DNA from 2 places in the Shewanella sp. GD03713 genome. Region 2 is predicted to be linked to the other one. Evidence: riboswitches for the same ligand, from Rfam matches in the RefSeq annotation. Region 2 holds a riboswitch; the other holds the start of a gene.

Region 1 (16,218 bases), 620 kb from region 2:
CGCCACCCTCGCCTACTTAGCCATGAGTGCCAGTTGGGTACAACACTGGGTATTTAACTTCCTTGGGATCCACTTAGTGATCTTGGCCTTAGTCCTATTAATGGGCCAATACACAGGTTATCGCCTACTCGAACTCAAACGCTTTAAACCACTCGCGGGAGATGCCTAATGAATATTGCTTGGCCATGGGAGCTTCGCGCGCGCGGCGTGCTCAATATGAATAAGCGCAATATCGATTACATTGGTCGCTATAATCCGCGTAAATTTTATAAACGAGTGGACGATAAGCTGCTGACTAAACAGTTGGCATTAGCCAATGATATTGCCGTGCCCGATTTAATCGCCGTTGTGCGCGAGCAGCACGAAATTGTGCATATTCCCGAGCGCGTTAAGGGCCGCACAGGGTTTGTGATCAAACCTGCCAAGGGCTCTGGTGGTAAAGGCATTTTAGTGATCACCCATATTGAGCAGGGGCGTTACTATAAACCCAGCGGGCACGAAGTCAGCCCATCGGAATTGGATAGACACGTGTCTAATATCCTCAGCGGCTTATTCTCCCTTGGCGGCAAACCCGATGTAGCGATTGTCGAGGGACTGATTGAATTCGAGCCCGTGTTTGACGGTTACAGCCATGAAGGCGTGCCCGATATCCGCTTGATTGTCTTTAAAGGTTTTCCGGTGATGGGAATGCTCAGGCTCTCCACCGCCGCCTCCGATGGTAAGGCCAATTTGCACCAAGGCGCCGTAGGTGTGGGCGTTGACATTGCCACGGGAAAAGGGTTACATGCTGTGCAATTTGATTCTCCAATTGAGTTTCATCCAGATACAGGCAAAAAGCTCACCGATATTGTCGTCCCCCATTGGGACAGCTTGCTGCATACCGCATCGAGCGCATATGAAATGTGTGAGATGGGTTATTTAGGCACAGATATGGTGCTTGATCAGACTAAAGGCCCGCTGTTATTGGAACTCAATGCACGCCCGGGACTGGCGATCCAGATTGCAAATGGAAAAGGCATTTTGCCTAGACTTAAGCATGTCGAAGCCATGTCATCCCATTCAATGACAGTTGCAGAACGTGTAGCCTATGCAAAAATCCATTTTAACGGCTAGCCTGTTTGGCTGGTGTTTATCCTCCCTCGGTGCAGCCTATGCTGCGCCAAGTCCTGTGCCGCTGCTGGTTGAGCAGTGTTTGCGCCAACCCAATATCGATTTGGCTGGCGCCTTCGCCAGTTATGCCAGCACCCACCAGCGCCAAAGCTTAACACTGGCGGATAAGGCCCTAGTGTTAGAGCAGCAAACCATAGGGCTGAATAATGTCAACGACAGACTCACCTACTACCGAGGTTTGCTGCTGTCGGGGGATGAGCGCCAAGGTTTACTGCAGTGTCAGTTGCGCTTGGCCGACACTTTGAGCGACTTACTAAATCAGGCGGAATTTAGCCAACTGGCGTTTGAGCTGACCCAAGCCACTGCGGCAAATAATGATGCGCCAAATCAGGAGCAGTATTTACTCGGTGAGCAATTAACGGCTTTATTGCGCCAACATTTATCCATTATGGATAAAGCCAAGCTGCACACGGCGCAGGCTAGCATTCGCCAAGGCTTAGGCAATCAGCAGTTTCAACTGGATATTCAAGCGGCTAACTGCCAGCTAACAGATGAAGTAGCGGAGATTAATACAGCCAATAACGAGGAAGAAACAGCAAATTCAGGCACTTTCTCAGGGACTATCGCGAGTTACTTGTTAAAGCAACCTAATGCCGAATGTCGACAAACCCTGTGGCAAGCCTATCAAGGTCGAGCCAGGGAACATAATCAAGTCGCCTTACACCGCATTGCCGAGCTTCGCCAACGCATTGCCAATGACGCAGGTTTTAGCGATTACGCCAGTTACAGCCTCAGCGATCAACAACTCAATACCCCGGAATTAGTTAAAGCGTTTCTCGATAGCCAAACCGAAGCAATTCAAGTTACCCCTTGGGATCTTGGCCGTACCTTATCGCAATTACCTAGTGCGCAAACCACCACCCTCAATACCCGAGAGCTGCTCGACAAGGCCTTAACAAGCTTAAGCGAGTTTGGTTTACGTTTTGAGGTGATTGGCGAGCATCTAGACTCGACAGCTACTCAAACGGCACTTTCTCAAACGGCACTCGCACAAGCGCAGCAACAGATCCTCCGCGTTTACCATATGGATAGATTATTGGGAGAAGTGTATCTGGCTATCGGCGCTCAAGATAAAGTGAATAAACCTAGGAATGCCAGTCAACACACCCTCAGGCAAAATGTGATTGGACAGCAATTTGGTCAACAGGCGCTTGAGCTCCCCGCGACACTCAATAATTTCAAAGATATAGAACGCTTTACCCAAGCCCTCGCCGATGCAATGACCTCGCTGGCGCGCGGCAGTCATTTTTACCTTAATAACACCTTAGGCCCGACGCTCGATACCAATCAATTACCGAGTCTTTGGCTCGCTAAGGTATTACGCCAAACGCTATTCCCCCAATTTGATACCCTATATATTCAGCCGAGGGAAACGCTCGCAAGCACCTATGCAACGCAGCTTAAAGTCTTTCGCGCTAAGGTAGCACTTAACTTTTACCAGTCCTTAAACCAGCAAAGCTATCCGGATCTCCCTGCTGAATTTAGCAAAAGCTTTGGGGCGAACTGGACACAAGCGATTGATTACCCATACAGTTTCAATGCAATCGCCAACGAAGGCCCACGTTATTATCAATCCCTGTGGCAAGCCAAACTCGCAACGCTTGTCCATCAATCCACCCAAGACTGCCAAGATAAGCTTGGGCTTTTTAATCTCCTCGTGGTCAATGAGACCGCACTCACCTTGAGCGAGCAACTGCGCGCCATACTTGGCGAACCCGTGGATGCCGCTGCGCTTATCCAAAGGATTATCCATGTCTCAGGATCTGAAAATCACCCATACACCACAACCGAAACACAAACTCACACTACCCATTGCGCTTTTTAGCGGTTTAGCCTTCTTTACCGCACAGAGTGCTTTCGCCAACACGCAAAGCTCGCCCTTAAGTCACGCTGGGCTTGAGTACTCACAAAAGGTACTCAAGCCAAACGCCGCGGATAAAACCGAATTAAGCCAAAGCGACGTTGCGCAGCTTATTCAACAGAACCTTGAAACCCATCTCTATACACTCCCGCCTCGGGTGCAGGGCCATTATGGGATCCGCCTCTATCGCCTGACGGGCGATGAGCAATATGCTAACGCGGCGTTAGTCGATCTTTATGCGGTAACCGAAGCTCAAGCGTTTTATGCCTGCCAAATGGATAACCCTGAGTTTGTACGCCAAGCCTCACAGAACGCCATCGCCGAACTGGGCAATGGTCCCAGAGCCAAGGCCCGTAAAAAAGCCCTCGCGCCCTTTCCTGAGTTTTTATTTTACTCCGATGTGCTATTGCGATTTGCCAGTCGAATCGATGAGTTAGGCTTTACAGGTCCTTGCCATAATCAAATGATCCAAGCCCTCAAAAAGGCCGACTTACGTCAAGGTTTGACCGATCCCGCAATGATTAAAGCCTGGGCGGCGCAACTGATTAACTATGTGTATTGGGCCAAACAATTGGGTGTGGGAGATTATCTAGAGGATTATAAAACGGCGTTTACTCGGGTTTATCCTGATTCGCAGGATGCCACACTCAGCAAAGCACTGTTTCGTAATAAGCTCTACGGCATGACGCATTTTATCTTTGCCGCCAGTGAATATTATCAGCATCGGGTGGATGCCACTGAGTTTGCATGGATTTTGGATTACTTTGACGCCAACATTGAGCGAATTTTACAGGATGCGACCGACGATATTATTGCCGAAGTCGGCATTAGTTTTCTGCTAGCGGGCAAGACAGACCATACTGTCGTGGCTCAAACTCGGACTTATATTGCCAACTCGTTCGACCCTAATAGTCAAATTATCCCCTCACCCAAAGGCAATCCTGACTTAGCCCTTGGCGAGCATCGTAATGTGCTTGCGATAATGTTACTTAATTGGCCAGAAACGCTCTATCCCGGCCCCTATCTTAACGAACTTAACGCGACGAAAAAGTATTTACCTATGGGCGTGACGCCTAAGGTTATCGATTAACCCATACCCATAGTTCGTACTGATAAGAGGTTGTCACGCCGCAGCATTGCAACGCGATAACCTCTTTTTCAATTAACACGATAATAGTATTGAAAAAACGATCATAGCTCGCCACTATAAGCCTCAATCTATCGCTTTTTTAGAAACCTGTCGTTTACGACATGAGGACAACCATGACTCGCGCGAAATCCACCCTTGAGCAATGGCGTATTTTACAGGCTGTCGTCGACTATGGCGGCTATGCGCAGGCGGCAGAAAAGCTCAATAAGAGCCAATCCTCACTCAATCATGCGGTAGCTAAGTTGCAACACCAGCTCGGTATAGAGCTACTCGAAGTTCGAGGCCGCAAAGCTTACCTGACACCACAGGGCGAAGTATTATTGCGCCGTTCGCGTCATGTGACTCAAGCGGTCAATGAGTTAGAACAACTCGCGAGCAACCTTGAGCAAGGTTGGGAGCCCACACTTACCATTGCTCGCGAAATCGTCTATCCGATGGAAAGTCTAGTGTGCGCGCTAAGTGACTTTTTGCCCCATAGCCGCGGCACTCGGATCATTATGTTGGACTCAGTCATCACAGGTACTCAAGAATTAATCCTTCAAAATAAGGTCGATATTGCGATTTGCGCAGGAATTCCACCGAAGGGCTATTTATCCGAGCCCCTGTGTGAACAGGAGCTGCATCTGGTTTGCCACCCGAGCCACCCCTTGGCAGAAATGGGCACCTTAGACGATGACAAGCTACTAGCGCAGTACCTGCAACTGGTGATCAAAGACACGGGCCTGCAACCCAATGTTGATATCGGTTGGTTGAAGGCCGAGCAGCGCTGGACAGTATCTAACTTCCATGAGGCGAAAGTCATTTTAAATCAGGGTATTGGTTTCTGCTGGATCCCATCTTTCCTTATCCAAGAGGAATTAGCCGCAGGCAAACTAGTGCGTTTACACCTCCAAGGCAGTCAGAAACGGCGGATTATGTTAAGCCTTGTGATCCCGAATCGTGACCAACAGGGCCCCGCTTCAAAACTGCTGGCCTCTTATCTCCTCAAACATCATGGTGTGAGTACAAGCGAATAACCACGCTCAACTTCTTCCACCGTGTGCGGCAAAACGAGCACCAGGCTGCAGGGAATCATTGTGGGTTTATCCTCTTAATGGCGACTGAACTTGTCAAACAGAACGGGCTTAAGCGATTGTCCTTAATAGGCAAACGCTAGTTAGTTAAAATTTGCGGGCATTTCGAGAACGAGAGGCTAGACATTCACATCTAAGAAGCGTGGACGGTGCAGTGCTAAGGTTTGAGGATTGAACAGGCCGCGTGTATTTTGACCGCTTGAGGACTCGAGCGCCAATCCATTGAACATAACACTGCCTGGCTCGTAGCTAGACGAATCACCTATCGGCTCAAGTGAAACATCATTCGAACCTGATTGATTAACTTCAGTGTTTCCCTTACTTGTCAGCGTTGTTACAGCGACCGAGCCGTAGAAACGCACAGCATTACTGCCGTTTGTGGTGTGACTCGATGTGCCCTTGTTATCACGAGACGACGCCAACCGCTGCATAGCAACCTCTGGCGCTTCATCCAACGCTAAGGTCGCCGTTGGCGGCTCGATGGTCTCTGTCTTATCAACTTCAGAGGTACTTGCTACATCTGAGGTTTTACTCGATGCAACCTGCGCCGCAATGGCTTGTTTAATCTTATCAATCACGTCTGTTACAGGCGCCGATGGTGCCTCTTGGGGCGCAGTAATATTGCCATTAGCATCAATCTTGCCTGTGACTTGAATTTGCCGCTCCTTAAGCGGTGGTAAACCTTCAATCAGTGCCTCGGCGCCAATCAGCGTTTCCGTTGTCGGTTGATCAACTATCTGCTGCTGACGTTCCTCTGCAAGTTTCGCCTTGGCCTCATTCATTTTCTGCAGCGCTTCTGCGGCAACACGAATATCCGCCGAAGAAGGATCAACGGGTGCCATCGCCGCCGCATAGACCTGCTTCATCTTATTGATGGTCGCCAGTGGATCGCCAGGTACTATCGACACATCGATTTGCACCTCACCGTCAGTCGCATAACGCTGACCATCGGCACCTTTTTCATATTTGAAACTGGGGCTTTGGGCATATTGACCGCCCACACTGGCGTGGGCATGCTCATGGGCTTTGACTTCTGTGTCCCTTGATTTTAATGCGTCCACTTGGGCTTTTTGCTGCTCAATTGCCTTTTCTTGCGCCTGTTTAACTTGCTCCTTCGCTACGTCTTGCTGACGAGTTTGCTCGTCCTGTGTCTGCTGAGCTTGTTTAGTTTGCTCTGCTTTGGCAAAAACCTCGGCTAACGCTTGCTGCTTTTGCTCCTGCTCTTGTGCCGCCTGTGCCCTTGCCTGCTTGGCTTGTTCATCTCGCGCATCTTGAGCTTGAATTTGTTCTGTTTGAGTCTGCTGTTGTTGCGTTTGAGCATTTGGGGTAATTCCAGCACCGACTTGGCCACTTTCCCCCGAGGGTTTACTAAAAACACGGCTCAACTGCTCGCTTACACCGCTTGATTGATTGCTATCAGGAAGCGCATTTGAATTGGCAAAAGCTGAGGCGCCGGAATGTGACGCTTTGCCTGTCGCATCTGCACCAGAAAATTCAGTCGCAAAGGGAGTCACCACTGCACTTGAGGCATTTGGATTAATGCTATTAGACCCGGTTGAGCCAATATTCGTAGCAACCGCTGTAGATGTGGAGAAAATATTGGCTAACCCCACACTCGCGGAGCCAACACTGCTATCGGTAGTAGCAATTGTGGCTGCAAGGCTTGGGGCTGGAGGAGAAAAAGGCGTAACAGCACCACTCGTGGCGCTAAAACCTACATCCGATGCCCCCAAGGTTGAAACTGATGGCTGTGTGGCTATGGCAGCAATTTGCCCTTCCCTCATTCCGCCAATCGAGCGAGGGCCTGTGAGTAAGCTAAAGCTAGTTGAAGCATGTAAGCTTGTATTTAACGGAGTCGAAACAGTCTCGTTAGAATGGAGTTGTGCCTTGGCATTTCCACCGAGAGCGGTGAAAGCCTTCTGAACAGCTCCAGTATCAACATGAGATGAAATCGGAGGACTAGCAGGTTTGACATCCGTCAATGAAGCGGGCGGTGTCGTACTGATTGGCATAGCTTGGTCCATCACAGCCCCGAGGCTGCTTAGTGATGGTGCAAGTGCCCCACTCGCTTCGAGTTTTGGCGCATTTAGGTTAGTGGTTGAAGCAAAGAGCGTTGCAACCGCCTGACCATTTCCCCCTTGATAAGTCTGTCCGCCTTGAGGTTTAACGCCTTTTGCTGGCTCAATAGACTTATCCGCGCCCAAAAACGAAGTGGATGGCGCGCCAATTTGTGCTGACAGCGCCATAACCGACATAACTATACCTTGATGTTAATTATCGAACCTATGGTTTCTGACTCTCGCTGGAGTACCTCAGTCGATGCCTCACCTTGTCGCAATGATTCATTCGCCGCCAGTAACGCCGAAGTTTTATCGGGTTCATCTACCGCCTTAGCGGTTTCTGTCGGCGCAGCACTTTGCGATGGGCTAGGTTTGGCCACATCAATCGTTGCCTGCGTGAGCCCTGATTGAGCCGTTTGCAAGCCTTGCAGACCGGAAGCATAAGCAGATTGGATTTGCATAGGAGTATTCCTGCATCTGGTAATGACTGGATTAATTATTAACCAACTCTAGTGCGAAGTACAGATTTATCGCCCCTTCTAGCGGCATTTTCGAGCGCATTTCTGCAGGATCTTCGCACGCCATTTAACCCGCAATCCAAGCCGATTCCCAATCCTTAAAAACCGGATTAAATCCCCGAAGGCGCATCTGAGTCATGACTTGCTCAACGGTACGTTCATCGCTTATCTCAAACTGATCTAATTGGCTCTCTGGCGCCTGATAACCGCCAGGTTGCGTTGAACTCCCCGCACTCATTTGTGTTATCCCAAGTGGCAGCAAATTATCCCGAAGTGATGGCGCCTCGCGTGTCGATAAACTGATATCAAGTTGCTGATTAAAAAGCCTGAAGGCACAGATCAATTGTACCAGTCCAAGATCGGTTAAATGCACTTTTGGCGTTATGCCGCCGGTACAAGGCCGCAAACGAGGTAACGAAATACTAAAGCGAGTCCGCCAATAATGCCGTTCTAAATAGTCCAAATGATGCCCCATCAGTAAGGCATCGAGTCGCCAGTCATCCAAACCCAATAACACGCCTAGGCCAATCTTATCGACACCTGCGCTGGCAACGCGGTCGGGCGTTGCCAGCCGATACGCAAAGTCCTGCTTATTGCCTCGGGTGTGATGCTTAGCATAGGTCGCCGCTTGATAGGTTTCTTGATACACCATCACAGCATCAAGTCCTAGCTCGACAAGCTGGCGATAATCAATCTCATCAAGCGGCTGTACCTCCATGGCTAAATAACTAAACTGCTGTTTTACAATGGGTAACACGCGCTTAAAGTAATCCATCCCTACTTTGGTTTCATGCTCACCCGATACCAGTAAGATAGAGTCAAAGCCACGGGATTTAATAATCGCCATTTCGGCCACAATTTCCTGCTCATTGAGCACTTTGCGCTTTAGCTTATTGCTCATGCTAAAGCCGCAATAGTCGCACTCGTTGGCACACAGATTTGACAGATATAAGGGTAAATAGAGTCCAATATTGGCCCCAAAGCGTTGCCGAGTGAGCGCCGCCGAGCGCTGCGCCATCTCTTCAATATAGGGCTCTGCTGCTGGAGACAACAAGGCGAGTAAACTCTCTAGATTACCCTCGGGTTGCATCAGGGCGCGCTCAACCTCCGCTGCCGTGCAGGAATATAACGCCAGCAATAACTTATCCCGTTCAATGCGGGCAAATTGGTCAACAAAACTCATTGCTGCAAGAATCCTGTTAATGGACTGGTATGGACAGCCTGGGTTTGCACTCGGCCAAGCCCCGCTTCAAAGGCGCGTCGCCCGCAATCTACTGCATCCTTAAAGCACTGCGCCATTTCAATGGGCGAAGCACTACTCGCGATGGCGGTATTAACCAGAACGGCATCGGCTCCCAGCTCCATCGCGTGGGCCGCATGGGATGGCGCGCCAATTCCCGCATCAATCACCACGGGCACTTTTGCCTGCTCAATAATCATCTTGATAAAAGACTCAGTCACCAGCCCCTGATTAGTGCCAATTGGGCTTGCCAGTGGCATCACGGCAGCGCAGCCAACCTCTTCTAAGCGGCGACATAACACAGGATCGGCATGCACGTAGGGCATCACGATAAACCCACGTTCACACAGGGTTTTGGCCGCCGCTAACGTCTCGACTGCATCGGGCATCAGGTATTTGGGATCGGGATGAATTTCAAGTTTAACCCATTGTGTTCCCAGCATTTCCCGCGCCAGTTCAGCGGCGAATATCGCTTCCTTCGCATTACGCGCCCCCGATGTATTAGGCAAGAGTCGCACGCCCGCTTGCCTTAGTGGCGATAGCAAATCATCGGCTCCTGTTTTCAAATCAATTCTTTTCATCGCAACTGTAACCAACTGCGATTTAGACGCCTTAATGGACTCCAGCATCAGCTGACTTGAGCTGAACTTACCCGTGCCCGTAAATAATCGTGACTCAAATTCCACACCCGCAATCGTTAACATCTTAACCTCCAGCTACAACGGCAAATACATCAATCTTATCCTCGTGTTGGCACTGGATAGATGACCATCGGTGTTTTGGCACAACAGCCTCATTAAGCACTAAGGCAACCGAGTGTTGGCAAATATTTTGTGCTTCTAACAAGGCTTGTAAACTCAGCGGTTGTTGCAGTGTTTGGGGCATATTATTGAGATGAATTAAAATCATAACAAACCTCGATTAGGGACAGATTTGAATGAAACGGTTACGGTCGAATGCTGAGTGTTAGCATTCGCCTTTTCTACGCGCTCGCTTGATTGGCGTTGCATGAATTCACTCGGTTTTAATGAATTCAGCTTTAATGAACTCGGTTTTAATCCGCACACTTCGCACTCGGGATCACGGGTTAATGCGGCCGAATGCCATTGCAGCAACTTGGCATCGAAGCGCCAGAATCGCCCAAGTAGCGCTCTCGTGGAGGCGATTGAATGGCTTGCCTCTTCGAAAGTCTGATTGGCTGTTTGCTTTGTTGCAGAGGTTGGCGGCGTGGCTAGGAGCAACAATTGCATTGCTAGCAGCGCCTGCATCGATGCCATCACGCCGACACTGGGGCCAAGCACACCTTGGCTGCTACAATTTTGTGGCGCGCGAGTATTCGAGGGGAAAATACAGTGATAACAACCGCCCATTGGGAAACGCTGTTGATCAACCGCAAACAGTTGACCGTTGAAAGCGGCAATGGAGGCGCTCACCAGAGGTAAGGCATGATCAATACACAGCCGATTGATACAGTGGCGCGCTGCAAGATTATCGGTACAATCAAGCACTAACCTCGTCTCTTCACCATGGGCTAACAGACCAGAAAATACAGTGTTCGCAGACTCGAGAGTCAAATGCTCGGCAAAGGCATCAATCTCACAACCTTGCGCTAACACGGCCAATTTCTGTTTAGCAATGAGGGCTTTGTGATGGCCAATATCGTCGTCACTAAAGAGTAATTGCCTTGGCAGATTGGACAATTCCACCCTATCGCCGTCGACAAGCGTTAAGCGCCCAATACCGGCACAAGCTAAATACTGCGCCGCCAATTGCCCAAGGCCGCCGAGGCCGACGATAAGGACATGAGTCTGTTTAAGCAGCAACTGGCCAGCCTCGCCGACCTCAGGTAAAAATATTTGCCGCGAATAACGAATAAAGTCTTTATCGGCAAGGGATTGCGCCTGCTCTTGTGTCATGCTCATAGGCTTGACTCCCAAGCCCGAGTCAATTCGGCATAGGCCATTACTGGATCATTTGCTTCGGTAATCGCCCGCACCACGGCAATATTGCTCACCCCAGTCGCTTTGACTTGGGCAAGATTCGAAGGTCCTATGCCACCAATTGCCACTAAGGGATAGTGCGCATTTAACAGCTCAACATAATGAGTGAGTTTACATAACCCCTGCGGCGCCGATGGCATTTGCTTGGTGGTCGTCGGGAAGATATGCCCAAGGGCGATGTAAGATGGCGCATGTTGATGGGCACGCAGTAACTCGAAATAACCGTGGCTCGAGATGCCAAGAGCCAAGCCTACTGCATGAATGGCGTAAAGATCCGTTACCGCCAGATCTTCTTGTCCAAGATGGACCCCAAATGCGCCATGCTTTATCGCTAACTGCCAATGATCATTGATAAAAAGCTGCGCATCATAATGCTTACCTAAGGCAATCGCGGTTTGGATTTTTGCCTCAAGTTCGTCCGACGCCAGCACATTAGACTTTAGCGCATTAGACTTTATCCTGAGCTGTACCGTCTTCACGCCCGCCGCCAATAACTGTTCGAGTAACAGTAAGTTATCGACAACTGGATAAATCCCTAAGTCAGGTTCAAGGCGCTTAAACGCGCCGCATTGCAAATCACTGGATTCACTCAAGCTGTTTTGAGAATAAGCAGTGACGTGAGGATACGCTGTTAAGCTGTGCGGCCAAGCGGTACGCGCGAGTGGCCCAGGGCCTTGGCCAATCCCCTGTGCATAAGTTAAGCCTTGATTGACATAGGCTTTTGCTACCACAACTGCATCCTGCAATACAAAGCCAAAAGCTAACACCGAGGCGATGGCCGAAGACAGAGTACAACCACTGCCATGGTTGTGGCGAGTGTTTATCCGCACACTGCTCAGCCAAAAACCGCCATTCGCGTCAAGCGGTGAGCAGCCAGTAACCTGATGACAAATCAGCAGATCTTCCGCCAAACGCTGATTATCTGCGGCGATACGATGACTTGTGATACCGCTTTTGTGATCGCTTAAGCTATCCCTTATATTAATGCCAGCACTTGCCTGAGCCGCAAAATCAATATCGCCGCCCTTGGCTAATACGCTGCAAGCTAATTGCACAGAAAGTTGCATTGCCGCAGCGGCGAACTCTGCTTTTGTGTGAATTGCTGACGCTTGTTTATCTGTAACGACAGTAAGCCTTGCCAACTCCTGCACATTCGGCGTAATCAGGCTAATCAAGCCCTTAAAGGGAGTAAAATCCAGAGGTTTGCTCGCCGTGCTCTTATCGCCAAGTTCATCCCCACAGCTTGCAACCATCACAGGGTCGAGAATAACGGGGACGAGCGGAAATTGGGTTTTAAAACCAGCCAACCAATCGGCAACTAAGTGCACTTGCTGCTGATTCGCGAGTAAGCCAATTTTAATCGCCTGAGGCGGTAAATCGGCTAACAGGGTCGAGAGCTGTGTGAGTAACATTGCCTCACTCACAGGCTCAACTAACGCCACCGCCACCGAACTTTGGGCCGTTAACGTGGTGATCACGCTGCATCCATGGCAGCCCAAATCCTTGATGGTGGCTAAGTCGGCTTGGATCCCCGCGCCGCCACCGCTGTCTGAACCGGCAATGGTCCAGACGATAGGTTTAGGCGCCACCTGGCTAATATGTTTAGCTGGGGTCATTATCAAACCTCCGCAACCTGTGCTGTTGGTTTGAGCTCTGTCCCATCCTGCTGCTTGGCCGATTCTTTGGCTGTATTGGCTGTATTAGCATCGCCCAGCGGCAGATACAGTTTGGCGCCCGAGGCCGCAAACTCGGCCGATTTTTGCGCCATGGCCGCCGCTAATTCATCTTGGGTTTTGACTCTGATCTGCTGGATTGCTTCTGTGTTTGATTGCCCTTGTTGAGCAGGGTTTATCGATGCAAGCGCTTCAGCGCTCTCAACATTTTGGCTTGACGAAGCCACTGACAACGTACCCGCCGCTAAGCTTGCCGCATAGTCGCGCACATCTTGGGTTATCTTCATCGAGCAAAACTTAGGGCCACACATAGAGCAAAAGTGCGCAACCTTGGCCGATTCCTGTGGCAGGGATTCATCGTGATAGGCTCGGGCGGTATCAGGGTCGAGTCCCAGGTTATATTGATCTTCCCAACGAAATTCAAAGCGCGCCTTGGATAACGCATTGTCGCGGATCTGCGCGCCCGGGTGGCCTTTTGCAATATCGGCCGCATGGGCGGCAATCTTGTAGGCAATCAGCCCTTGTTTGACATCCTGCTTATTGGGTAGACCTAAGTGCTCTTTCGGCGTCACATAGCAGAGCATGGCGCAGCCATACCACGCGATCATCGCCGCACCTATCCCTGAGGTGAAGTGATCGTAACCCGGCGCAATATCAGTAATTTGCGGCCCTAGGGTATAAAACGGCGCCTCGGCGCAGTGGATAAGCTGCTTATCCATATTCTCTTTGATAAGTTGCATCGGGATATGTCCAGGCCCTTCGATAATGGTCTGCACATCGTATTCCCAAGCGATTTTGACCAGCTCGCCTAAGGTCTCAAGCTCGGCAAACTGCGCCTCATCATTGGCATCGGCAATCGAACCTGGACGCATACCATCGCCTAATGACAGCGACACATCGTAGGCCACGCACAGCTCGCAAATCTCACGGAAATGGGTATAGAGGAAGTTTTCTTGATGGTGGCTCAAGCACCATTTGGCCATAATCGAGCCGCCGCGGGACACAATGCCAGTCACCCGTTTGGCGGTCATGGGCACATAGCGCAATAACACGCCCGCGTGGATGGTAAAGTAATCGACGCCCTGCTCCGCTTGCTCAATCAAGGTATCGCGAAACACTTCCCAGGTCAGGTGCTCGGCGACACCATTCACTTTTTCAAGAGCTTGATAAATCGGCACTGTGCCAATCGGCACTGGCGAGTTACGGATAATCCATTCGCGGGTTTCATGGATATACCTTCCCGTGGACAAGTCCATCACAGTGTCAGCGCCCCAACGGGTTGACCATACTAGCTTTTCCACTTCCTCCTCGATGGAGGACGTGACCGCCGAGTTACCGATATTAGCATTCACTTTCACTAAAAAGTTACGGCCAATAATCATAGGTTCGGCTTCTGGATGATTGATATTTAACGGAATAATCGCGCGGCCACGGGCAATTTCATCGCGGACAAACTCTGGGGTAATCGGTTTACCAATCACAGCGCCAAAGGATTCACCTTGGCCGCGGCGGTTTAAGATTTCATCTTGCACCTCGGCGAGCGCCATATTTTCCCGAATCGCCACATACTCCATTTCAGGGGTAATAATCCCTTGGCGGGCATAGTGTAATTGGCTCACGCGTTTCCCCGGTAAGGCACGGCGAGGACGAACAATCGCACTTGAGCCGGCTTCGAAACGCAGATGATCGAGTCCATCATCCTTTAGGCGTTGCTGGGTAAAATCTGAGGTAGCACAATCGAGCACTTCGGTATCTTGGCGCTCGATAATCCAAGGTAATCTGAGTTTGGCTAAACCTTGGCGCACGTTTATTTGCGCAGCCGGATCGGAATAAGGACCGGCGCAGTCATACACAGGAATGGGAGGATTTTTCTCGACTATAGGCGCGGTAGCAGTACCGCCAATTCGCGTATCGGTTTGCAGAATTTGCCGCATCCCTACACGGAGATCCTCGCGACTTCCCTGCAGATATAACTTTTGCGAATTAGGGTGTTGTAATGGTTTAAGGGTATCGATAAAGGCTTGCGCCTGGGCGCGCGCCGCACGGCGACTCGTTTGCCCTTGGGCATTAACGGCAATCGATTCTGAGGACGATTCTAAACTGGACATAAGCAATCTCACTTTAACAAATAAAAATGGGGTTGCTTGTCTGGAGACTTGAGTGTTGAAGCTGAGCTGTGCAAACCCAAAGCGGATTTACGGACTCAATAACGACTAAATCGATGAGTTAATACAGGGCGAAAGGTGGCCGCTGATACGATTTAATGGATGTTATTATGCTTGTTTCCTTCGCAGGTTTTAACCTGATCAGGTTCAACGGATCCCGAATAAACGGTCTCAGCCAAGAGGCACTCCGACAAGATGGGCAAAAGTATAGGCAGAAGCGCTGCGAACAAACAAGCGTAATTTTAGGATAAAAATTGAATTATCAATCAAAAATAAAGAACGAATAACACAATGTATTTAAAGGCTTTTAATTTTTATTCGTTTTACAACCGCTGATTTAAACTATTTTTAGTGAAAATTTATCATTACTATTATTTAACCTTTGGGCCGCTTTACCATCATTTTATCGAGCTGCGCCTTAATGGCATCGTCAATTTCTTGGTTCATTTTCTTGCCACTGCAATCGAAGGGGAAACCTAAATTCTCGGCATAGGGATTAATTTGAGTGCCTACTTTGACGACCCGATAGCAGGTATCCCCTTTACGGACAATTCGATTGGGATCCAGTTCTAAATCTAAACTGGTGGGGCCGCTAAAATCGTCGGCATTGGGCACAATCAGCACCTCCATCTCAGCACTCATTTCAGACATATTCGATCGTTTAGAGTAATGATTTGCTTGCTCTAACACTAAATCATCTAAAGCTTGCTCACGCTGGCGCTCAAAATAGCGCTGGGTAAATAATCCCACGCTACCAGCCGCCCCGCCGCCGCTTTGCCCACTTGCCGCTGACTGCTCTGTACTTACCGCTTGTGCCGAGCTTGATTGGATTTCTGCCTTTCTAGACTTAACAGCCTCTTTTGCACTCAGCTGGGTTTGGCTTTGTGTTGGAGCGTTAGGTGTTGAGGCGTTAGGCACTGATGTGCTTGGTGCTGGTGCTTTTGATTCTGTTACTTTTGATGCTTTTACTTTTGATAATTGGGCACTGACTTCAGGAGGTTTTGTAATCTGCTCAGTGGGTTTTGGCATCGGCTTTACCCTATTAGGTGCTGAAGTTATTGGCTCGCGAGAAACCGCAGGCTCTTCCACAGAAGAATCTTTAGCCGAATCCGCAGGAGCGGTTTGCGTTGGCGGCGCATAAATAAAATATGCCTTTAACGCTTTGGTTTCAGTTCGTGCATTGGCTGAAGATTCGCTAAACGACAGCCCTAACTGCTCCGACTGGGTTCGCCATAAAAAAATTAATAACAACAGCAGTAAACCATGACCCAAGATGACCCAAAGCAATAGCTTAAGATTGAAATAATG
Region 2 (16,218 bases):
TATCGTGTCTTACGCCGCAGGCTTCAAAACTGGCGTGGGTGAATAGCCCCATCTCAACTGGATGATCGATAAGTTCGTCATAGTTTTGCGCGCAAAACTCACCAAAGGCAAATTCATCACCGCTTTGACGTGTCATGCTAGTAGCGAGTCGCCATTCGTTTAGGCTTGGCTCGGTCGGCGCCGCCATTGTTACTGTGTGTAAACCTGCCTCAAAGCCGTGGGCGGCTAAAAACACACTGCTGCCGTTAAAGAAACCGTGGGTCATATCGAGGTGCGCGGTGCGTACCGACAAGTCCCAAGCATATACTTGATAGGTTAAGGTGAGTTGGGTGCTTTGATGTTCGACCGACCAGGTTTGTTTATCCAGCTGAGTGAGCTTAAGCGGCTCGCCGTTATCGCCTGTGGCTTTAAGATCGATAATATTCTTGGCAAAATCCCGCACCATATAACTGCCGGGAAGCCACGCGGGCAGGCTAAAAACTTGCTTAGGGTGAGGCTTTTGTACCGTCATGGTGACGGCGAACAAGTGCGCCTTGGGATCGACGGGAATGATGTGATAGTGGAGCATAATTTATCCTGTAAAACCGATGCGTTTTAATGGGCGTCATGCTGCCAAAAATGCGCACAACAGGCAAATGAAACGCAAAATATCTGGAGACACAAAGCGTTGAATTGCTAGTATACTATCCCAATTAACCCAAGGAGGACTCCCCATGGCCGAAGAAACCATTTTCAGCAAAATTATCCGCCGCGAAATTCCCGCCGACATTCTGTACCAAGACGAGCTGGTGACCGCATTTAGAGACATCTCACCAAAGGCGCCAACCCATATTCTGATTGTGCCGAATCATTTGATCCCAACTGCAAATGATATGAAAGCCTCGGATGAGCCTGCACTCGGCCGGATGATGACAGTGGCGGCCAAATTGGCGGCAGAGGCGGGGATTGCCAAAGATGGTTATCGTTTGATCATGAACTGCAACAAACATGGCGGACAGGAAGTGTACCATATCCATATTCATCTCGTTGGCGGAGAGCCATTGGGACCCATGCTGAGCCAAGGTCAATGAAGGTAAATCCTGATTTTTTTCCGCTGACTCAAATGGCGCAGCGATTTGTCGATCAGCTCGCCCAGTGCCGTCGCTTAGGGTTAACCGTGCTCGAAGCCAGTGAGCACCATGTATTGATTGAGTTGCCCTATAGCACTGAGTTAATTGGTTATCCCGATACGGGCGTTATCCACGGCGGGGTGATCACTACCCTGATGGACACGGCCTGTGGCAGTGCGGTGGTGAGTGCGATTTTTCAAAAATATCAATCCTTAGAGATTTCGCCCACCCTCGACTTACGGGTCGATTATATGAAGCCCGCGCAGCCCCATAAGCCGGTGTATGGTTTTGCCGAGTGCTATAAGTTGTCATCTAATATCGCCTTTACCCGCGCCATCGCCTATCAGGACAGCATCGATGATCCTATCGCCCATGCGGTGGGCTCTTTTATGCGTATCAGCCCTGAAATGGTGGGCGATGCCTTTAGACAAGCCTTGATGGGAGAAGCCGTGCCGCCCTTAGGAGAGACTGATGAACTCAAATAAGCCGACCGAGCAGAAAACCCTCGATGTGCAGGGAATTGTAAAACGCGCCACCGAGCTGAACGACTTTGGTCATCTACTCGAACATGTTCCTTATGCTAAGTTTATTGGCATGAAGGTCGAGCGCTTTGGCGACGAGCTGATTTTCAAACTCCCCGCTAAGGACGACAATATCGGTAATCCCATCCTGCCCGCGATTCATGGTGGCGTGATTGCTGGTTTTATGGAAATGTCGGCCATAGTGCAATTAATGGTGTTTATGCAAACGGCAAAAGTGCCAAAAGTCGTTGATTTCTCGATTGATTACCTGCGAGCAGGCCTGCATAAGGACAGCTTTGCAGAATGTCGTATCACCCGTCAGGGGCGACGGGTCGCCAACGTGAATATCAATTGTTGGCAAACCAATCGTAAGCAGTTGATCGCTACCGCAAGGGCGCACTTTTTGATCGATTAATCGCGAGGGTGGGGCAAGATGAGTACGTTAAGCATAAGTTCAGCTGGCGTCGCGTAGTGTCATTGCCCATCCGTTGTTCGGCACCTAGGTTTTTGTGAGTGAGGGAAAACAAAATGAAAGCAATTTACAGTGGAGTAATCTTGGCTGCAGCACTGACACTCGGTGCCTGCACTAATACGGCGGGCATTTCGGTGAACTCACTGGGAGAAACCCGCGTCGATAACAACAGCTTCGCCCGTGATATCAGTGTTGAAGGGGTTGAGGCGCGCCGCGTTGGCGATCTGATCCAAGGTTCGGCGTTGATCGTCAGCAAGTCCTCAAGCGATATGCGAGTGCAATATAAGTTTACTTGGTACGACGCCAGCGGCTTTACCATCGAAGATGAAGCCACCAGTTGGAAATCGGTGAAATTACACGGCAAACAACAGCTGCAAGTGTCGGCCGTGGCCCCAAATGCGCAAGTGGCGAAATTCGATGTTTATGTGCGCGAGACTTATTCAAACTAACGTTTTGCGAGTGTTAGTGTGAATGTGAGTGTGGGCTAAAGAATACCGCGGTATTTCGTTACGCTAACACCTAGTCGATATCGATTAAACGGCCATTAAGCCAAAAAATGCCAGCAATGCTGGCATTTTTCATTTCAAAGTGTCGTTCTTTCCTGCTTGTCATGTATACTAAGCGCCGCCAAGGGGTGTTTGCCAACAAAGTGGCAGACTGAGATGTCATCAGACGAACCCTTAGAACCTGATCCGGCTAATACCGGCGTAGGAATGGGCCAATCAACAGCACACTTCTGAATCGCTTATTCGTTGCCGGATCTCAAACATGTATTTGAGGTCCTATGTCTAACAAAAAGTCTACCAAGAGTTCCACCTTCTCCTTATCGTTAACGCGTGCGCCATTGGCGCTGGCCATTTCGGCTGCGTTAAGCACGGCCGCATGGGCGCAAACCGATGCTATCGATAAACCTGAGCCTAGCAATGATATGGAAATCATGGTGGTGACTGCAGATTTTCGCAGTGCCAGCTTAGAAAAAATGCCATCGAGCATTACCGTTATCGATGCCCAGCAAATCCAAGATGAAAGCGCCCAACACTTTGAAGACGTGATGAATTCCATCGCTAACTTTAACTGGTCGGGTGGCAGCTCACGTCCTAAGTATTTCCAGATCCGTGGCGTAGGGGAGCAGGAGCAATATCAAGGTGCACCTAACTCATCTGTGGGTTATATCATTGATGATATTGATTTATCTGGTATTGGCATGGTGTCGAGTATGTACGATCTGCAGCAGGTCGAAGTGTTACGCGGCCCGCAGGGTACCCGCTATGGCGCCAATGCGTTAGCGGGCTTGATTTACCTTAAGAGTAATGACCCGACCGATGTGTTTGAACATGGCGCCGAGGTCTCTTTAGGCAATGACGATTTACAAACCTTTAGCGGTTTTAGCTCAGGGCCGTTAACCGATTCGGGTAAATTGTTGTACCGCGTGTCGCTGCAGCAACATCAACAAAACGGTTATCGCGATAATCTGTATTTAAATAAAGAAGATACCAATGGTCGTGATGAATTTACTGGTCGCGCTAAATTACGCTGGTATGTCACCGACAATCTGCAACTCGATTTAACTCTGCTGCATGCCGATTTTGATAACGGCTACGATGCCTGGAGCTTAACCAACGATCCTAAACATACTATTTCGGATCAGCCGGGTGTCGATAGCCAGCGCACCACGGGCGCAGGATTTAAAGCAACTTACTCGGGCGCTGAGTCGTTTGAGTTAACCTCGCTGACTTCATTTGCCAATACCGATCACCATTATAGTTACGATGGCGATTGGGCGAACCCTGAATATTGGGCCTCCAAGCAATGTGAGGATGAGGGCAATCTCGCCCCTTGTCAGTACGATTACTTCTGGGACAAAACCGGTCAGCGTAAGACCTTATCCCAAGAGTTCCGCTTAAGCTCGACCGACCAAGGGCGTATTTTTGCCGGCTCAACCGACTGGTTACTTGGGGTTTATGCGATGAGCCTTAAAGAAGATAACCAACTGTATTCTGAATATAATACTTGGCCCGATGAGGTGTTAGATTCTGAATATGAAGCAACCAATTACGCCGTATTTGGTCAGCTGGATACGGATTTAGGCGCCGATTATGCCTTGTCTGTGGGGCTGCGTGTTGAGCGTCGCAATAGCCACTACTCAGACACCAATAATGATAATTTTGACCCGAGCGAAACCATGTGGGGCGGCCATATTGCGCTGAGCAAAGTGCTGAATGAATCCCATAATGTGTACGCCCGTGTGGCGCGCGGTTACAAGGCGGGCGGTTTCAACATGACCTTGCCAGTCGAACTCAATGATAAAAAAGAGTTTGATACCGAAACCCTATACAACTACGAAATCGGTCTTAAATCCCATTGGTTTGAAGGGCTTATCGATACGAATCTGGCGCTGTTCTATATGGACAGACAGGATCAGCAAGTGGCCGCATCCCAGCAAGATCCTAACAAGCCACAACGCTTTATCCTCTACACTGAAAATGCGGGTAGCTCACACAACTACGGTGCCGAGTTGGACGCCACTTGGTATGCCACCGATAATCTCCAGTTTTACTCAAGCCTAGGTTGGTTAGAGACGGCGTACGGCGATTACCAGTACCAAGATAAATACGGTAGCGATGTGGATTTAACTGGCCGCGATTTGGCCCATTCACCACAGTTAACCTACAGCTTAGGCGGCACCTATCGTGCGAACTCGGGTTGGTTTGCCAACGTCAACATGAGTGGTAAGAGTGAGTTTTACTACTCAGACAGCAACGACTCGCGCTCTGAGCCATACACCATTGTGAATGCGCGCTTAGGTTATGAGGCGAGTGCTTGGTCGGCATATTTATGGGGCCGCAACCTGTTCGATGAAGAATATGGTGTGCGTGGTTTCTATTTTGGCAATGAGCCGGATAACGGCTGGGCGGAAAAGCAATATATCCGCTACGGCGATCCACGCCAAATTGGGGTCACACTAAGCGTTAAGTTTATGTAATCCCTTAAGAATGATACATCAGATGTCAGGCTGTGCTCGCTCATTGCGTCACCGCCTGACGATTGCATTATTAGCATTTGACCCAAGGAGTGAAGATGAAACTCACCGCCGAAATTAGCATGTATCCCTTTAATGAAAATTATCTCGATCCGATCAAATGGTTTATCCATCGCTTGGACAATTACCCCACGATTCAACGTGTTACCAATGCCATGGCGACGCAAGTCTGTGGCGACTATCAAGACGTGATGGCCATGCTCGCGACCGAGATGCAAGCCGCCCATGAGAAATGGGGCAAAGCGGTGTTTGTATGTAAGTTTATTGGTGGTGAGCTGAATTTAGCCCACAGCGAGTAACGCCCTGAGTTAACTTGAACGCTAAAGCTAAGTGGTTCAAGCAAGCGATATAGAGTGAGAGTAAGGCAATGACAGAATTATGGTTAACGCTGGCCAATAGTGTTAATGCGGCCCTAGGGGAAGTCCATGTGATGACCGCATGGGAAGCCTTAGCCGTGGTATTGGCCATGGCCTATTTGCTACTGGCCATGAAGGCAAGCGTTTGGTGCTGGGCGGCGGCATTTACCAGCACGGCCATTTACACTGTCTTGTTTTGGAAAGTGGCACTGCTGATGGAGTCGGTGCTGAATATTTATTATATGGCCATGGCACTCTATGGATACTGGCTCTGGACCCAAGGCGGCGACAAACATCAAGGGGTGAAAGTGACTACTTGGCCGCTGAAAACCCATTTAAAGCTGATTGTCGCGACTGGTATTGTCTCCCTTGGTGTTGGGCATGGGATGGCAACCTTTACCCAGGCTTCCTTTCCTTACCTCGATGCGGCGACCACTTGTTTTGCAGTGATGACAACCTATTTAGTCGCCAAAAAAGTATTGGAGAATTGGCTGTATTGGGTGGTTATCGATCTGGTATCGATTTACCTTTACCTCAGCAAGGGACTGATGCTGACCTCCTTATTATTTGTGCTCTATGTTGGCCTGGCAGTTGTCGGCTATTTCCTGTGGCGCGCTGCCCTTGCCGATAGCCGCAATCCCCATCTGGAGTCGAGCGCCGCAAAACTACTCGGCTAACGGTGGCAGATATCAATAGATGATGGCCAATACACAAGGGCTGCAAATGCCTAATACGCTATTTAACACGATTGTTGTGGTAAGCCGCTAATGCCGCCGATTATTGGACAGCACAAGGATACGCTGCTTGCGGTATTAGCACAGGCAGGCCTTACTGATATCAGCCAAATCCAGCCGTTAGCGGATGGATTAAGTAACCACAACTATCATATCGAGACGCCGACGGCCCATTATGTCTTGCGTGAAAACGCCGATGCCGCCGACAGCTTTTGTTCGCGGGAGCAAGAGTTGTTCTATTGGCGCCATCTTGCCAAGGCAAAGCTTGCCCCCGAGTTGCTGTGGGTGAGTGGCGATCAGCGTTATTACCTAAGCGAGTTTATCTTTGCGCAATCTCTCCCAAGCCTTCCTATAGCATCTCAGTTTGCGCCGCTGATGGAGGATGTTGAGGGCAGGGCAAATCTGCTTACCGAAGAGCCTATTGCGGCAAGTGGTATTGATCGACTTGATAACCTAGTGTCACGCGAGCCAAGTATGGCATCAGGTTATCAAGAACTGAGCCTGCCAAACTTAAGCCGGCCAAACTTAAGCTCGAATGAATTAAGCTGGAAAGAACTAGAGTCTCAATGCTGTGCGGCGACCTTTTGCCTAGGTGAAGCGCATATTGAGGCTTGGTTGCAATCTCATGCCGATATCAAGGGTGCAGCAGACAAGCAGGCTTGGTATCCGTCCGAACGGCTCGCCGTATTGGAAGCCATAACACCGAATCGCGCCCACAGCCTGTTACTGCAATTGCTGCAACAGCTTCGCGAGCAAGCGACTGGGCCGTACCACATCAGTATCACTGAGCAATGGCAGGAATATCACGCGCAGTTGTTAGACTTTGCCGCAGCGGATAAGGGCGAGGCTTGGCAGAGCCGATTGGCGCAATTGCTCAGCATACAAAGGCAGATCCATGGTTGGATGGCAACCTTAGCCGATTGTTTAGTCAAACCGCAGTTTTGCCATCGCGACTTAAATCCCCATAATCTGCTGCTTAAAGATAACCAGTTGTATTGCATAGATTTTGAGTATACAACCGCTTCCCATCCACTGTGTGAACTGGCCGTTGTGCTCGCCACGCACCAATTAACACCTGCGCAGCGGCATCTGTTAGTGCGACAGTATCTGGCAGGACACCCCGGCTTAACCTCGGATGCCATCAAGGCGATACCCGCTGCCATCGAGATGTATTGGGTGTTTGCCGTGTATTGGGCATTATTGATGGCGGCGCACACCCATGGCGAGCGGCAGCAGGAATACTTCGACTGGTTCGATCTTTTTTGGCCACTTATCAGCCACGCATCCTAAGTATTTTGTTTCTCACCGCCACGGCTTGGTTAAGGTTGTTGTGTTAAAAAAATAAACTTTCTATTAACCTCAGTGTCATAGGATGACCAAGGCTGAACGGATGCAAATTGATGAAAAAAGGTGTGTTGTTACTGGTGTTGCTGTTTGGCTTAACGGCCTGCTCGACCAAATTTAGTTATCATTTTCTCGACTGGGCCATAGGTTGGGAGCTGGATGACTATGTCAGCCTTGATAAAAACCAGCAAAAGGTCGTTGATGGGCTTATCGACAAGTTTGTACTTTGGCACCAATCCGAAGAACTCGGCCATTATGTGGCGCAGCTAACCGAAGTTGAGCAGCAGATCCAAACCAATACCTTAACTCCCGCATTGTGGGCCGAGCACGTCACACTCGCCAAACGGCATTGGTTTCGGTTATTTGAGTTTGCACTGCCAGAAATGTTGCCGATCATCTCATCATTAACCGATGAACAGGTGAAGCAAATTCTTGCCCAGTCGCGAAAAGACGAGCAGGAATTGATTAAGGAATTTGCCGGTAAAACCCCCGAGCAGTTACAGCAAGAGGCCGATGAGAATCTTATTGAGCAATTTGATGACTGGCTGGGTAGCGTAACGGATGAGCAAAAAACGCTTATTCATCAATATAACCAGCAGCGACTGTCGACCTTAGATATGTGGCTCGATTACCGCCACGAATGGCTGCGCCAATTTGAGGTTGCCCTTGGGCAGCGCAGCGATATTCCGCTGCTGACCGAACGATTGACCCTGCTGATGACGCGCCCTGACGAGCTTAAGTCGGAAAAACATCGCGCCATTTTAAGGCAAAACACCGAAGCCTTCGGTGGCTTGTTACTCACGATCAATGCTAGTCTGTCAGCGAAGCAGTCCAAGCATTTTTATAAAAAGCTGAATAAGCTTATTCAGGATCTTCGTGAATTAAATCAAGAGGGGATCGAAAAAGTGGCAAAAGTCGCGAAAGATTAATCTCTAAGCCAAGGTCTATTGGGCAACTCCATCTAATGTTGAGATTGCCCATGTCCCTTGTGAATATTTATCAAAAACTCCTCAATGCGAGCCGTTATGCTGAGGGGCTTGCCCCCTTAGCCCTTAGGCTCTATCTCGCGCTAGTGCTAATGCAAGCTGGCTATAACAAACTCGTGCACTTTGAAGACACAGCGGCTTGGTTTGCTAATCCCGATTGGGGATTGGGTTTGCCTATGCCGACGTTAATGGCTGCCTTGGCGGCGGGCACTGAGTTTTTTGGCGCATTTTTATTACTCGTTGGCTTAGCGACGCGGCTGATTTCTATCCCTTTGATGATAACCATGCTGGTGGCGGCGTTTACTGTGCATTGGCCTAATGGTTGGCTGGCGATTGCCGATGGCAGTTCATGGCTCGCCAATGAACGGGTGCTTGAGGCGGGTGATAAGCTGGATAAGGCCAAATCCCTGTTGCAGGAATACGGCAATTACGATTGGTTGACCAGCTCGGGTAACTTGGTGGTGCTAAATAATGGTATTGAGTTCGCAGCGACCTATTTTATTATGCTGCTGGCACTCTTTAGCCTTGGAGGCGGGCGTTATACCAGTCTCGATTACTTTATCGCGAAGCGTTATAACGTAAAGTAAGCCAAGTGACTTTGCTTTTAACACTTTCAATCCCACCTTTGCGTGGGATTTTTTGTACCTCTTTAGCCGCAATTTGCTATGCTTGAGCCAATTTACACGCACCTATTTTTCAGAACAGGGATAATCACTTGGACGCTATCGAACTTTTACTCACCCGCCAATCCACTCCAAGATTAACCGCGCCAGCGCCCAACGAGCATGAGCTTAAAATCATTTTAGATGCGGCGATTCGAGTGCCAGATCATGGCGCCTTAGCACCGTGGGAATTTATTATTGCCACAGGCCAAGGGTTAGATACCTTAGCAGATATCTATGTTAACGCGGCTAAAGCCAGCGGTGCCGATGAAGATTTTATCAATAAAGCCAAAGGGATGCCGATGCGCGCTCCTATGGTGATTACCGTTGTGGCGAAAACCCAACAGCACCCCAAAGTGCCAGTACTTGAGCAGCAAATCGCAGCGGGCTGCGCCACGATGGCGATGCAGCAAGCGGCATTCGCGCTAGGATTAGGTGCAGTGTGGCGCACTGGGGATTTTGCCTTCGACGCCAACGTGAATGCGGCATTAGGCTTAGCGCCAGAGGATCAAATCGTCGGCTTTTTATATGTGGGCACCCCAGCGGTAGCCGCACCGAAAAAACCGCAAAAGGATGGCAGCCAGTACGCCCGCTACCTATAACCTAGTTTATCCCCTCTGAATGGGAGTCCTTAGTATGCAAGTTGCCCAAACCCCAAGATTGCTGCTGCGGCAGTTAACGCCCGATGATGCGTCATTTATTTTGGTCTTACTCAACACCCAAGGATTTATCGACAATATCGGTGATAAGGGTGTGCGTAGTTTGCAAGATGCCAAGGACTATATCGCCAATGGACCCGCGATTAGCTATCGCGAGCATGGTTTTGGCTTGTTTGCCGTGGTGCTGGCCGAAAATGGTTTTCCGATTGGCATTTGTGGCCTGATTAAACGGCCGACGCTGGCGGATGTGGACTTAGGCTATGCCTTTTTGCCGCAGTATTGGGGTAAAGGTTATGCGTTTGAAGCAGCTAAGGCCTCACTGGAATTCGGTAAAACCCTAGGGATTGAACGGATTGTCGCGATCGTTAGCCCGCATAATCAGGCCTCTAAGTCGCTGCTGAATAAATTAGGCATGTCGTTTGAAACCCTGTTGCAGCTTACTCCTAACGATGCGCCGGTGGAGTTATTTAGCTAAGCAGTGGTTTTATGTGCGGTGAGTGCGTTTACGCGCAATAAAATGGGGAGCTTAGCTCCCCATTTTTATCTGTTCGCTTTTCCCCATAGGGATGCGATTACTCCGCTAACAGACCACGGCTACGCAGCAGCGGCTCAATGCCAGCTTCTTTACCACGGAAGTTTTTATACATCAGCATAGGGTCGTCACTGCCACCCTTAGATAAGATGTTGTTACGGAAGGCATCGGCCGTCGCTTTATCGAAAATGCCATTTTCTTTAAAGGCTTCGAAGGCATCGGCACCTAAAATATCTGACCAGAGGTAGCTGTAGTAACCGGCTGAATAACCGCCCGCGAAGATATGCGAGAAGTAAGTGCTGCGGTAACGTGGGCTGATCTCATTAATCAATCCCATGGCAGCTAAGGAGTCAGCCTCAAACTTGGCGGCATCCTTAGGCGTGGTATCGGTTAGGGTGTGCCAATCTAAATCGAGCTTAGTGGCGGCCATATATTCAACGGTCGCAAAGCCTTGGTTGAATTTGCTGGCGGCTTGGATTTTTTTCACCAGTTCCTGCGGGATCACTTCACCAGTTTTGTAGTGTTTAGCAAATTGCGCGAGCACTTCAGGCTGAGTCATCCAGTTTTCGTTGACCTGTGAAGGGAACTCCACATAGTCGCGAGGAACTGCCGTTCCGCCTTGTGAGCGATATTCGACATTGGATAACATGCCGTGCAGCGCATGGCCAAACTCATGGAACAGGGTGCTGGCTTCATCGAAGGTGAGCAACGCAGGCTCATTACCCGCAGGACGAGGGTAGTTCAACACGTTGACAATAATGGGTTTTGAATCGACACCGTTCATATGGTATTGCTTGCGGAACGAGTTCATCCAAGCGCCGCCGCGTTTGCTATCACGGGTAAAATAGTCGCCCATAAAGATGGCCATAAGTTTGCCGTCTTTATCGTACACTTCCCAAGTACGTACTTCTGGGTTGTATTTAGGTAAGTCGGTACGTTCTTTAAAGGTTAAGCCATAGAGGCGATTGGCCGTATAGAACACGCCTTTTAGGGTGCTGTCGAGGGAGAAGTAAGGGCGAGTTTGCTGCTCGTTAAAGCTGTACTTCGCGACACGGATTTTATCGGCATAGTAATCCCAATCCCAAGCTTGCAGCTTAAACTTGCCGCCTTGGCTGTCGATTAACGCCTGCATATCCACGACTTCGGCCTTGGCTTGGGCAAGGGCTGCTGGCCAAACTTTATTGAGTAAGCCATAGACATTTTCAGGCGTCTTGGCGGTGCGCTCTTCTAACACAAAATCCGCATGGGTTTTATAGCCCATGAGCTGTGCACGTTCGGCGCGCAGTGCGGCAATTTTTGCCAGAATGACTTTGTTATCATTGGCATTATTGTTGTTACCGCGCTCGATATAACCCTTATAGAGCTTTTCGCGTAGTTCGCGATTATCGGCATAGGTTAAAAACGGCGTGATAGATGGGCGTGAGGTGGTAAATACCCATTTGCCTTCATGGCCACGCTTTTTCGCGGTTTCGGCGGCAGTGGCAATCACATCGGCGGGTAAACCAGACAAGTCAGCTTGCTTATCAATCACTAGTTCGAAGGCATTGGTTTCGGCTAACAGATTGTCACCAAAGGCTAAGTTAAGCTTGCCGATTTGTTCATTCAGGGCGCGCAGCTTGGTTTTATCCTGCTCGCTGAGGTTAGCACCGCCACGGGTGAACGATTTATAGGTGTCTTCGAGTAATTTGGCCTGCGCCGTGTTGAGCTTTAGGCTGTCTTTGCTGTCGTAAACGGCTTTAACACGTTGAAACAGTTTATCGTTCAATAAGATATCGTCTTCGGCAGACGATAACATCGGCGAGACTTCCTTAGAAATCGCTTGCAGCTCAGGAGTAGTATCAGCGCCAGTTAAGTTAAAGAAAACGTTGGATACGCGGGTGACGAGATCGCCCGAAAACTCCATCGCTTCGATGGTATTGGCAAAGGTAGGCTTGTCTTTGCTATCGACAATCGCTTGAATTTCTTCGTGTTGCTGGGCGATACTCGCCTTAAATGCAGGGAGGAAATGCTCTGGCTTAATCTTGTCGAAGGCCGGAATTTCCATAAATGTATCATAGGGTTTAAAGAATGGGTTGCTGGCATTTTGGCTGATGATTTGCGCCGACATCGCATTCGGTGCGACTGTCGCCTGCGCCGCAGTATCGCTGTGCTGTGCGCTGCAGCCACTTAAGGCGAGGGCGAGTGTGATGGCGCTAAAGGTCAGTTTAATAGCGCGTGGTTTGAGTGTGCGCGCGTTAAGGGCCTGTGATTTTAGGCTTAGTCCCTTCATGTCAATTCCCCGTTAGGTGATTATTATTCTGTTGGATTAATGGTACTGCAGACCATTAATGTTATTTTAAGGTGACTGTTTAGCATGTATCCGACTAAGGGTTCCATCGATTTTGTGTTTTGTTTGTAACAAATGGTTAGCTTGCGGTTTTTAACGGAAGAACTATGGCAAACTGAGGCCCGCACTAAAGCAATATTAGGTAAAGGATAAAGCCATTGCTTGGATGCGTTTCAATGTAAGTCCCTAATCATACAAATAATAAATAGGACCTCTATGGAATTGCCTCAGTTTAACTATACGAGCCTTTGTCGTCGTTTTTCTTATTCCCTATTAGCCGCTGCGCTGTGGACATCGACGCAAGCTGCAGCATCGCCAATCACGCTTAGCCAAGATGCGCTTAAGGTGGCCGATTATGCGGTGAGCACCTATGACGCGCAGATGGTCGAGAGTCTGGCGCATTTAATCAGTTTTAATACCCAAGCGGTGGAAGGGCAAACGCCCGATACCAACCCTGCCTTTATTGGTTTTAAGTCGAGTTTAAAAAGCTTGAGCCAAGAACTCGGGCTCGATTATGCCGACCATGGTTATGTGGTGCTGATTGGCCTCGATGCCAATGTTGTCGATGCCCAACGCTCACAGGTTGAGAAATTGGGCATCGTCACCCACGGCGATGTGCAACCCGCCAATCCCGCGCTCTGGGCCAAGAGCCCCTATGTGCTGGATACCGAGTCTGAACCTGGCAAGCTGATAGGTCGTGGCACCGAAGATGATAAAGGCGCGATTGTCACCGCCATGTATGCGATGAAGGCCATCAAAGATAAACAACTCAAACGGGAAAAACGCATTGAGCTGTTGGTGTATTTAGCCGAAGAGTCCGATTGGGATCCGCTAAAGGCCTTTTTAGCCCATTACACCCCAGCGCAGATGAATATCACCATAGATGCTGAGTATCCTGTGGTTACCGCCGAAAAGGGTTGGAGTAAGATTGGGTTTACTGTACCGAATCTCGAGCCAACGCAGGAGCAGGGCGCGGCAGCGAATGTCCCGAGCCTAACGGCATTCTCAGGCGGTTATTTTGCTAGCCAAGTACCACAGCAAGCCGAGGCTAAAATTCATGCCATCACCCCAAGCTTATTGGCACAGTTACAGTCGAGCGCGGCCAACCAACAGGGGATGAAGTATCGATTCGAGCGAACTTGCGAGCAGGCCGTGTGCGACTTGCATATTTTTGCCGACGGTAAGGCGGCCCATTCCTCCACACCAGAAGATGGGGTGAATGCCGTGACGCATTTGGCCGCGTTACTGCAGCCATATACTTGGCCTAAAACCACGGCGGCTTTAACCGTCGCCGCCATGAATGAGTTAGTGGGGTTGGGGATTTATGCAGAGCAGTTTGGCGAGCTGGCCTATAAAGATGATTTTATGGGCGCGTTAACGCTGGCTCCCACAGTCGTTGCGCAAACGAGTAAAGGGACGGAAGTCACCATTAATCTACGTCGCCCAGTGGGCAAAACGCCTGAGTTACTCTCCGCCCAAGCCAAGGATGCACTGAACAAATGGCAAGTTGAGCATCAAGTGACACTCATCGACGTAGAAAGTTATTGGGGCGAGCCTATGGTGATGAAGGATGCACCGCATCAGCAGACCTTACTCGATGTATTTGCCCACTTTACCGGCATAGCATCTCCCAAACCTGTTGCTATTGGCGGCTCAACCAACAGTAAGTTATTCCCCAACGCCTTAAGTTTTGGCCCAGCCATGCCGGGCGTGGAATACACTGGCCACACGGAGAAAGAATTTATTACCCATAAACAGTTTATGCTGAATCTGAAAATGTACACCGCCGCCTTTATTGAGTTAACCGCTGCAAAATAGTGCGTTTTTTAATGTGATTAATTGAAGTTATGAGTGAAATACACAAGAAGGTGAAAGGCGCTGAGTTCACGCCAAGACTCATCGGTTTATAAGATAATGGCGGCTAATCCGAAATAGCCGCCATTACTATTTAATCGTTAAAACAAGATAAAAACAGTTCATCTGGCTAAAAGCTTTTTGCCCCATTCTGTGTTTCGGCTCGTTAGCTCAACCGAAAATTCCCACTCCTGCAGCCATAAATATTCTTATCTATTTGCCTATGTTTGGCCTTACCAGAAATCGGCTAACAATGTATGGGTATACAGTCGTATTTAAACTTAGGTGTTTTGGTATAATTTTCAGACAAAATCAGTGCGCACTAATTCCATCCGAAATAAATAAAACTCTATAAAATCAGGTGAATATAGTAACTGAATTTTAGTTAATAGGTTTGGAAAACGCGCATGCGCGTTTTTCCAGATGGTGTATTTGGCAGAAAGCTGATAAGTTCTTTGCATACAGATAGTTCCGACATTCCGCACCTGATTTAGGAATAAATTTGCCGATAGCGTTCACCTAACACGTCGAGAATGATCTGCTGGTCGGCCGTTAGCCCCGTGACCTGAGGTGGCGCCTCTCCTAACTGGTACTCGTGTACCCCGCCAAAGCGTAAAAAGATCCAGCGCGCAGTTGGTTTTTGCGTGGGTTTCTTTTTCATGTCCGCCACACTGCGATTCTGCTCTACTAAGCCCTGCCGGATACGGTGCTCCAGCGCCGCATAAATCATCAGGCTACAGGTCATCACCATCAGTAATGCTTCGATACGTTCTGGTTTTTTAAGATACAACGACGAGGTTAAAAATTCGGGACTTTTCAGAAAGCGAAACCCACGCTCGACGTTCTGCTGGGCTTTATAGATTGCCAACAGCTCAGCCATGGTGAGCGTTTCACTGTGATCATTGGTCGCGAGGATGAACACCCCAGTCTGGTTGCGTGCCTCTGCTACCCGCGCCAAGCTACTTGCGGCTAACCCCTTGATGTGAAATTGGTAGCTCACCGGCACTTCACCCTTTTGCGGCCTTCCGCGCCCAGCATAGAGAGGTTCACTCACGACCTCTGCTTCCAGTTGCAGCAGATTTAAGTTGGCTGCAAAACGGGCTAATTCAGCCTGCGCATCGGCCTCGCAGGCAAAACGCTGAGCACATAATTTGCCAAAGGCTTTCAGCTCACGCGTGCTGTCTTTCAGTAGGTTTTTGGCTAATGTTTGCTGCTCACGGTGGCTAGCCTGTTCGCTGCGCACCAGCAACCAACGCTGCGCGACGTCGGCATAATTGGCGCTTTGCCAACAGCCATGATAGCCATTGCCCAGCGCAACCAGCGACTGGGTGCCAATGGTTGCCACGGCTCGCTTGGCCTCATTGAGGGTGACAGGCACACGAGTCACGAACAACTGTTGCTGTTGTGCCAGTAGTTGCAAGGTGTCGGTGCAATACAGCGCCGCATCGCCGACCAGATAACGACTCTCCTGCGCGGCCTTGAGACTGCTCAAGTGGCGCCGTACGGTCTGGGCAAAGGCCTTGGTATCATTACTATTGCCACTCAAGGCTTGCATATAAATGGGCAGGCCGGCTTGATTTTCGCAGATAAGTTCCAGGATAACCTGGTTTAGCTCTGGCCGGT

The links. Region 2 has a riboswitch for thiamine pyrophosphate ahead of N5E87_RS12785 (TonB-dependent receptor). Riboswitches for the same ligand answer to the same signal wherever they lie in the genome.
Region 1: another riboswitch for thiamine pyrophosphate. It lies ahead of thiC (phosphomethylpyrimidine synthase ThiC); the one in region 2 lies ahead of N5E87_RS12785 (TonB-dependent receptor).

Annotation. Positions count from the first base shown of each region.
Region 1 is NZ_JAOCIW010000001.1:2,255,618-2,271,835, reverse strand. It holds gene N5E87_RS10080 (UUP1 family membrane protein) at 1-169, shown strand, start outside; gene N5E87_RS10075 (alpha-L-glutamate ligase-like protein) at 169-1,113, shown strand; gene N5E87_RS10070 (M3 family metallopeptidase) at 1,088-2,995, shown strand; gene N5E87_RS10065 (DUF3541 domain-containing protein) at 2,922-4,121, shown strand; gene N5E87_RS10060 (LysR family transcriptional regulator) at 4,295-5,197, shown strand; gene N5E87_RS10055 (putative metalloprotease CJM1_0395 family protein) at 5,374-7,509, opposite strand; gene N5E87_RS10050 (chemotaxis protein) at 7,512-7,775, opposite strand; gene thiH (2-iminoacetate synthase ThiH) at 7,900-9,015, opposite strand; gene N5E87_RS10040 (thiazole synthase) at 9,012-9,776, opposite strand; gene thiS (sulfur carrier protein ThiS) at 9,778-9,981, opposite strand; gene N5E87_RS10030 (HesA/MoeB/ThiF family protein) at 9,978-10,994, opposite strand; gene thiE (thiamine phosphate synthase) at 10,991-12,688, opposite strand; gene thiC (phosphomethylpyrimidine synthase ThiC) at 12,691-14,853, opposite strand; TPP riboswitch at 15,012-15,110, opposite strand; gene N5E87_RS10015 (hypothetical protein) at 15,286-16,218, opposite strand, start outside.
Region 2 is NZ_JAOCIW010000001.1:2,877,164-2,893,381, reverse strand. It holds gene N5E87_RS12810 (PDZ domain-containing protein) at 1-568, opposite strand, end outside; gene hinT (purine nucleoside phosphoramidase) at 714-1,070, shown strand; gene N5E87_RS12800 (PaaI family thioesterase) at 1,067-1,594, shown strand; gene N5E87_RS12795 (PaaI family thioesterase) at 1,581-2,045, shown strand; gene N5E87_RS12790 (YcfL family protein) at 2,159-2,551, shown strand; TPP riboswitch at 2,723-2,833, shown strand; gene N5E87_RS12785 (TonB-dependent receptor) at 2,887-5,085, shown strand; gene N5E87_RS12780 (YkoF family thiamine/hydroxymethylpyrimidine-binding protein) at 5,181-5,441, shown strand; gene pnuC (nicotinamide riboside transporter PnuC) at 5,510-6,175, shown strand; gene N5E87_RS12770 (phosphotransferase) at 6,266-7,522, shown strand; gene N5E87_RS12765 (DUF6279 family lipoprotein) at 7,633-8,505, shown strand; gene N5E87_RS12760 (DoxX family protein) at 8,556-9,149, shown strand; gene N5E87_RS12755 (NAD(P)H nitroreductase) at 9,278-9,826, shown strand; gene N5E87_RS12750 (GNAT family N-acetyltransferase) at 9,861-10,358, shown strand; gene N5E87_RS12745 (M3 family metallopeptidase) at 10,456-12,684, opposite strand; gene N5E87_RS12740 (dipeptidase) at 12,958-14,559, shown strand; gene N5E87_RS12735 (IS1634 family transposase) at 15,086-16,218, opposite strand, start outside.